One region of the Paenibacillus sp. S02 genome, then DNA from elsewhere that is predicted to be linked to it. Evidence: predicted binding sites of a transcription regulator. Region 1 holds the regulator's gene; the other holds the start of a gene.
The links. Region 1 encodes CtsR, which represses protease genes until heat stress. Its sites were predicted from a motif close to ATGGTCAATAAAGGTCAAACA; they were not measured.
Positions count from the first base shown of each region.

Region 1 (3,830 bases):
GACCGTTAAGCCCTCCAGCGCCGATGGTACTTGGACCGCAGGGTCCTGGGAGAGTAGGACGTCGCCAAGCAAAAGTGAAAAGGATGATAATCTCATTGAGATTATCATCCTTTTTTATGCGTTTTTAGATGAACATCTGCTTCTAAGGTTGACAGAGAGAATGGGGTTTGCCACACTCTAAGTGTGTAATCTTTTTATGGATGCCCAAGTATACAAGCGAGGTGACGAAGTTATGGAGATCAGACAATTACAACGTGAGGAATTTGAAGCGGCTATTGAATTATCTCAATATGCTTTTCAGTTTACAATGTCCCTGGAGGATCTGGAAAAATCCAAGAAGAAATTCAAACCAGAGCAAACATGGGGAATATTCGACGGACATGACTTGAATGCTAAACTGACTTTGTTACCGCTACAGGTATACATAAACGGTCAGGTTTTTGATATGGGGGGCATTGCTGGTGTGGCAACGTGGCCAGAAAAGCGTCGCGGAGGCATGGTGTCACGTTTGCTGACGCATGCGCTTGAAGAAATGAAGTCTGCGGGACAAAGCCTTTCTTTTCTGCATCCATTCTCCTTTGCCTTCTATCGTAAATTTGGTTGGGAAACGTATATTGAATATAAAAAGTACGTCATTCCCATTGATAAATTCCCTGCAAAACTTAAAACAGAAGGTACAGTCAAACGCGATGTCAAAGATATTTTAGAATTGGACCAAGTGTATCAAGCGTATGCATCTCGTTATAATGGCACGCTGGTACGAGATAAGGAATGGTGGCAAGAGCGGATTTTAAATGAGAACTATCGAACTGCGGTATATTACTCAGAAACAGGCGATCCTCAGGGATATGCACTATACAAAATTGAAGATAAACAGTTGAATTGTGATGAGTTGATTTATGAAAATGAGACGGCTCGTCGGGCTTTATGGACTTATTTTGCAAATCATGACTCAATGATAGCCCAAGGTAAATTTAATTACGTTCCAGCAGATGACAATCTGCCATTTTTACTCGATGATCCACGAATTCAACAGGAAACTGTGCCTTATTTTATGGGTCGTATTGTGGATGCAGCTGCTTTTATAGAAAGATACCCTTTTGAACAGATTGGAGAAGAAACAAGTTTAACCTTAAATCTGACTGATCGGTATGCTCCATGGAATGATGGATTATGGAGATTAACGATTACTACGAAGGGGCAAGGACATCTGGAGAGAGTGGATATAAGCAATTCATCTGAAAACGCCATAGTAGCTGACTTGAAACTTGGGATTCAGTCACTGACCACTCTGATGCTTGGCTACCAGCAGGCTGATGATCTGTATAAATGGGGTCGTATTGAAGGGGGCAGTGAGTCTGTGTCTGCACTTAAACGTGTAATACCAGTAAAACAAACGTTCTTATTGGATTTTTTCTGATAAAGGCCATTTAGTTCTTCTTAGGCTCCATCTTTCAGGGAACATGACTTGTGTGGTTATCATAATTTTCAAAACTCTTTCTGTAATGGGAAGAGTTTTTTTATGGTATTGTATAAAACATAATTAGATTGCGAAAAATGGTATTGACCCCTTGGCAAAAATGAATAATGTGCTATAATATGAATATAGTCAAAGAAAGTCAAAGTCAATCAAGCCTAGTGTGATTCTGTAGAAGTACTATGCTGATGGATTAGCTGTATAAGGTAATTTTGATAGCAAAGAAGTAAATGAGGATCGAAATGATTTGCGTATAGTTAGGAGCTGACTCTTATGAACATAAGAGAAGTGTATGATTAATCGCAAATAAAGGCCACACTAGAGACAAAACGGTACAATTCCAATGGATGTAGATCAGGCAATAGCCTGAATACAGCTTAGATTCGTGACTTTACCGTTTGGTTAAGTTCAATATACGGCGGACTCTGTGGAGCGTGAAATGTACTTGAATACTTGCGTTTCCGTTAGTGGAGGATGATGAAATGCGCAATGTTTCCGATATTATTGAACAATATTTGAAGAGTATATTGCTGGAAAGTCCCCAAGGTTTAGTGGAGATTCAGCGCAATGATCTGGCTGACCGCTTTTCCTGCGTGCCGTCGCAAATTAATTATGTAATTAGCACCCGGTTTACGCTGGAAAAAGGCTATGTGGTGGAAAGTAAACGCGGTGGCGGGGGCTACATTCGTATTCAGCGAATTCAGCTGCCTGCACAGCATGCCATCCATACACATCTTCATCAGAGCATCGGGGAGGAAATAAGCCAATCGGCAGCCGAAGGACTGATTTATCAGTTAGAGGAAGCCCATTTTTTAAGCAAAAGGGAAGCAAATCTAATGAAGGCTGCTTTATCAAGGGATACATTATTACTGAAGCTTCCCTATCGTGATCAACTGCGAGCAAGATTGCTTAAGGCTATGCTGATCTCGTTGCTGGCGACCAAATAGTGTGTGAATAGAGACTAACGTTTGGATGTAGGGATTGGTATAAATCCTGACATTGAAGGAGGTGCTTTTATGCTGTGCCAAGAATGTAATATGCGGCCGGCAACTTTGCATTTCACCAAAATTGTGAATGGCGAAAAGACAGAGTTTCATATTTGTGAGACGTGTGCCAAGGAAAAAGGGGAGATGATCCCTGGAACACCTAACGGCTTTTCGATTCATAGCTTGTTGTCGGGGATGTTGGATTTTGACTCCAGTACAAAGAGCCAGTCTCCAGGCCACAGTGGTCCGCAGAACCTGCAATGCAAGGATTGTGGCATGACCTATGCACAGTTTAGTAAGTTAGGACGTTTCGGATGCCCATCGTGCTATCAATATTTTGATAGTCGTCTGGACCCTCTGTTCAAGCGTGTGCATGGCAGTACGAATCATGTTGGTAAAGTTCCGGTTCGCACTGGAGGCCGACTGAAGGTTAAACGGCAAATTGACGATTTGAAAAAAGAGATGCAACAGCATATTGTACAGGAAGAATTTGAATCAGCTGCTGAGCTTAGGGATCAAATCAGAGAGCTTGAAAAAGAAATGACTAAAGAGTAAAGTTTGTGAAGAGTAGGAGGGATGCGTAATGCCCAATATTCGGTTTACGGAGAAGCCGCTAAGTGACTGGATGCGTGGTGATGCTGCGGATTCGGAGATTGTCATTAGCAGCCGGGTGAGAATTGCGCGTAACTTGCAGCATCTGCCTTTTCCCATGCTTGCTACCAATCAGCAATCGGAAGAAGCACTTCAACGCTTAACGGATATCCTTCAGTATGATGATTTGGGTGGTTTTGGTACTTTTCATACGTTGAAAATATCCGAGTTGGATGAGATCGACAAGCGGGTGCTGGTTGAGAAGCATTTGATTAGTCCTAATTTGGCGAACGAATCTCGTAACGGTGCTGTTTTAATAAGCGATGATGAATCGGTTAGTGTTATGATAAACGAAGAGGATCATCTGCGTATCCAGTGCTTATATCCGGGATGTCAGGTTAGGGAAGCTTGGGAACGCGCTATGATTATTGATGATGCATTTGAGGCGCATGTTGATTATGCATTTGATGATCGGAGAGGTTTTCTGACCAGTTGTCCGACGAATGTCGGCACAGGTATGAGAGCTTCGGTGATGATGCATTTGCCCGCATTAGTCATGACTCATCAAATCAATCGTATATTGTCTGCTGTTTCACAGGTAGGTCTTACAGTTCGTGGCATTTACGGTGAAGGTAGCGAAGCGGTCGGAAATTTGTTTCAGGTATCTAATCAGATTACACTGGGACAAACCGAAGCGGAGATTATTGAGAATCTACATGGCGTGGTGCTACAAATTATTGAGCATGAGCGTTCTGCCAGAGAAAGGCTAATGAATG
Region 1 covers NZ_CP073682.1:5,329,556-5,333,385, reverse strand. The annotation lists rRNA gene rrf (5S ribosomal RNA) at 1-70, shown strand, start outside; gene KAI36_RS23830 (GNAT family N-acetyltransferase) at 233-1,420, shown strand; gene KAI36_RS23825 (CtsR family transcriptional regulator) at 1,960-2,424, shown strand; gene mcsA (protein-arginine kinase activator protein McsA) at 2,494-3,018, shown strand; gene mcsB (protein-arginine kinase McsB) at 3,047-3,830, shown strand, end outside.

Region 2 (3,830 bases), 940 kb from region 1:
TGGCCGCACTGCGTGACAGCCTGGGGATTCCAGTAAGCTATGATGCGAAAACAGCGACATATACCGTAGGTAGCGGGTACAATAAACTTTACATTATGGCTTCTTCCTCGGATGCCTACGTCAACGTCAATGGAATCAATACACGTAGCATGGATGCCAAACAGATCGCTGGGAAGCTATACATTCCTATGAGTCTGCTGAAAGACTATCTGGGCATAGATGCTCAATGGAATGCAGCTCAGAAAACAGTAACGCTGAGTAAAAGCCAGCTAAATCCGATCACAATTGCGTCTCAAACACTTCCAGCTTCAAGTAATGCAAAGGTGTCCTACAAGATTAAGTACCCGCAAATTAGTGGCAGCCAGCTGAATCCTGAGGCTCAACAGGCCATTAACAATGTGCTTAAAAAGCATGCAGAAGGTATAGTGGCAGCAGGCAAAAAGATGATGGCTGAGGGAGAGGCTACAACAGAAAGACCGTATGAGTTCGGGAATGATTTTGCGATTGCCTATAACAAAGATGGTATTCTGAGTGTGATTATGCAGGACTACTCGTATACGGGTGGCGCACATGGCATGACAGCACGTAAAGGATATACGTTCTCGCTCGCTGATGGTAAACTGCTGCAATTGTCTGACGTATTGAAGGCAAATCCGAACTACAAAAAGTTCCTCAATGTTGATTTGAAGAAAAAAATTGATGCACTTCAGGCTGGCGAAGGATTCGGCAAATTTAAAGAGCTGGCGGCAGATCAGAATTTTTATGTGACTAACAGTGGAGTAACAATCGTGTTTGATTTGTATGATTATGCGCCATACGCGTATGGAATTCCGGAGTTTACCTATTCGTTCGGTCAATTGCTGCCTCAAGGCGGAAAGCCTTTTGCGGGACAGAATGAATAGTAGAAATAAATAAGTTCAATTGTCTATAACCTAAAAAACAATAAAGCAAAAAAGCTGCCTACCGGATAAGAAAATCCGGAGCAGCTTTTTCATTTACCAGTTAACGAGAGATGAATTTCTTCCCTTATACACCTTCTGGAGAGGAGCTAGTTAGCACTTTATCAATAATACCGTATTCCTTGGCATCATCAGCAGACATGAAGTAGTCACGGTCTGTATCTTTTTCAATGCGCTCCAGTGGTTGGCCTGTGCGATCTGCGAGAATGCGGTTCAGTTTATCACGCATTTTCAGAATGCGGCGTGCGCGGATTTCGATATCCGTTGCCTGACCTTGTGCACCACCCAGGGGTTGGTGAATCATAATTTCACTGTTTGGCAAAGCGAAACGTTTACCTTTGGCGCCTGCATTCAGCAAGAACGCGCCCATGGAAGCCGCCATACCTACGCAAATCGTAGATACGTCAGGTTTAATGTATTGCATCGTATCGAAAATGGCCATACCAGCTGTAATGGAACCGCCAGGGCTGTTAATATACAAGTGAATATCTTTTTCAGGATCTTCGGCAGCCAAAAACAGCATTTGCGCAATTATAGAGTTGGCTACAACGTCATTGACGTCCGAGCCTAACAAAATAATGCGATCCTTTAACAGTCTGGAATAAATGTCATAGGCGCGTTCGCCGCGGTTACTTTGTTCTACTACCATAGGAACATAGCTCACGTCAAAAAACCTCCCTTAAATATCGTTAGTGGATTTGGTGGACATGCCGATTACACGTCCCTTATTTATAAACTGTTACCGTATTAACCACATGATAAACAATTTCAAACAAAAAGTCAAAGAAAGTCAAACTAATGATTAAAAAAAAGAGCCCTCAGCGCTCTTATTGGTTAAAAGACTATATAGAAGCATTTAAGCGTTCATTTAAAATGGCGCGCCCGCGAGGAATCGAACCTCGATCTCAGGCTCCGGAGGCCTACGTCATATCCGTTGGACCACGGGCGCATAGTTGAATCAATGCAAACAACTAACTAATTAAACAGCTAATTGGAAACAAAGATGATTATATGATATACAGCAGTGAATTGCAAGCTTTTATTAAATGCGCATATTCAGATAAATGGTTGAGAAATATAGGTTCAGATAGACTTGCATGTGGAGCAAATATTGGTTAAGATATACGTGGGACTTAAAAAGTTATCCCGGGACGTTTTAAGACCAGTTAGAGATAGAGCATTAGAGACAGAACTTAGAAGTGTGCGGGAGTGGAAAGCATGCGAAAGATATTAGAAATACAGAAGCAGCTTCTGCCCGACCTCATGGATGTTTTGAAAAAAAGGTACACGATCCTGCATCAGATTATGCTGTCCGATGTTGTTGGACGCAGAACACTGGCAGCTTCACTGAACATGACCGAGCGCGTGTTGCGCGCCGAAACCGATCTTCTTAAAGCTCAGGGGCTAATTGAGATTGAGAGTGTAGGCATGAAGGTGAGCAAAGCAGGACTGGATCTGCTGGAACAGCTGGAGCCGATTGCGAACAACTTGTTCGGCCTGTCCCAATTGGAGGACCAGATTCGTCAAGCCTATGGTTTGAGGAAGGTGGTTGTCGTTCCAGGGGATTCGGATGCTTCTCCGTTAACAAAGCAGGAGCTGGGGCGCGCTGGAGCAAAAGCGTTGCTGAGTGTTATGGACGACGAGGATGTGGTCGCTGTAACAGGTGGCACGACGATTGCCGACGTGGCGGAACAACTGGCACTACCTTCTAATGGCCCACTTAAGGGTGGGTGGTTTGTACCGGCACGCGGGGGTTTGGGAGAAAGCATGGAAATGCAGGCCAACACAATTGCTTCCACAATGGCTCGCAAGGTAGGCGCTCAATACCGTCTGCTCCATGTACCGGATTTGCTCAGCAATCATGCTTACAACTCCTTGCTTGAAGATACGAACATTCAGGATATATTGAGCCTGATTCGCGAGAGTCGTATCATCATTCACGGGATAGGCAACGCCATAGCGATGGCACATAGACGTAAACTTGATCCCGAAACCTTTGCCCAGATCAGCAGTGAAGGAGCGGTAGCCGAATCGTTTGGTTATTACTTTAACGAAGATGGCGTCGTTGTTCACAGAATGCTGACGCTTGGACTCCGATTGGAGGACATTAGGCGTACCGATACGGTTCTAGGTGTAGCTGGAGGCAAAAACAAGGCGGCCGCTATTCATGCGGTACTGCGTTTCGGGCAAGAGGACATTCTAGTCACCGACGAAGGCGCTGCTGTTGAGATTGTAAGTCGTTATTTAAATGATTAATATAGGATTTATGAATAATGTTGTCTTGACGGACTTTCGGGTCTGTCTTGAATATATAAAACTAAACTAAACGAACTTTGGGAGGAACTCACTCATGACAGTTAAAGTTGGTATTAACGGTTTCGGACGTATTGGACGCCTTGCTTTCCGCCGGATTCAAAATGTGGAAGGTATTGAAGTAGTAGCAATCAATGACTTGACAGATTCCAAAATGTTGGCACATTTGTTGAAATATGATACAACACAAGGTAATTTCCAAGGACAAGTAGAAGTACATGACGGCTTCTTCAAAGTAAACGGTAAAGAAGTTAAAGTTTTGGCTAACCGCAACCCTGAAGAACTGCCTTGGGGAGACCTGGGTGTAGACATCGTTCTGGAATGTACAGGTTTCTTCACAACTAAAGAAGCTGCTGAGAAACATTTGAAAGGCGGCGCTAAAAAAGTTGTTATCTCCGCTCCAGCTACTGGCGACATGAAAACTGTCGTTTACAACGTAAACCATGAAATTCTGGACGGTACTGAAACTGTAATCTCCGGTGCTTCTTGCACAACAAACTGCCTGGCTCCTATGGCTAAAACACTGCAAGACAAATTTGGTATCATCGAAGGTTTGAT
Region 2 covers NZ_CP073682.1:212,618-216,447, forward strand. The annotation lists gene KAI36_RS00945 (PdaC/SigV domain-containing protein) at 1-902, shown strand, start outside; gene clpP (ATP-dependent Clp endopeptidase proteolytic subunit ClpP) at 1,027-1,623, opposite strand; tRNA gene KAI36_RS00955 (tRNA-Arg) at 1,834-1,908, opposite strand; gene KAI36_RS00960 (sugar-binding transcriptional regulator) at 2,178-3,215, shown strand; gene gap (type I glyceraldehyde-3-phosphate dehydrogenase) at 3,310-3,830, shown strand, end outside.
Region 2: the regulator CtsR is predicted to act here: its motif matches at 1,736-1,756, upstream of clpP (ATP-dependent Clp endopeptidase proteolytic subunit ClpP).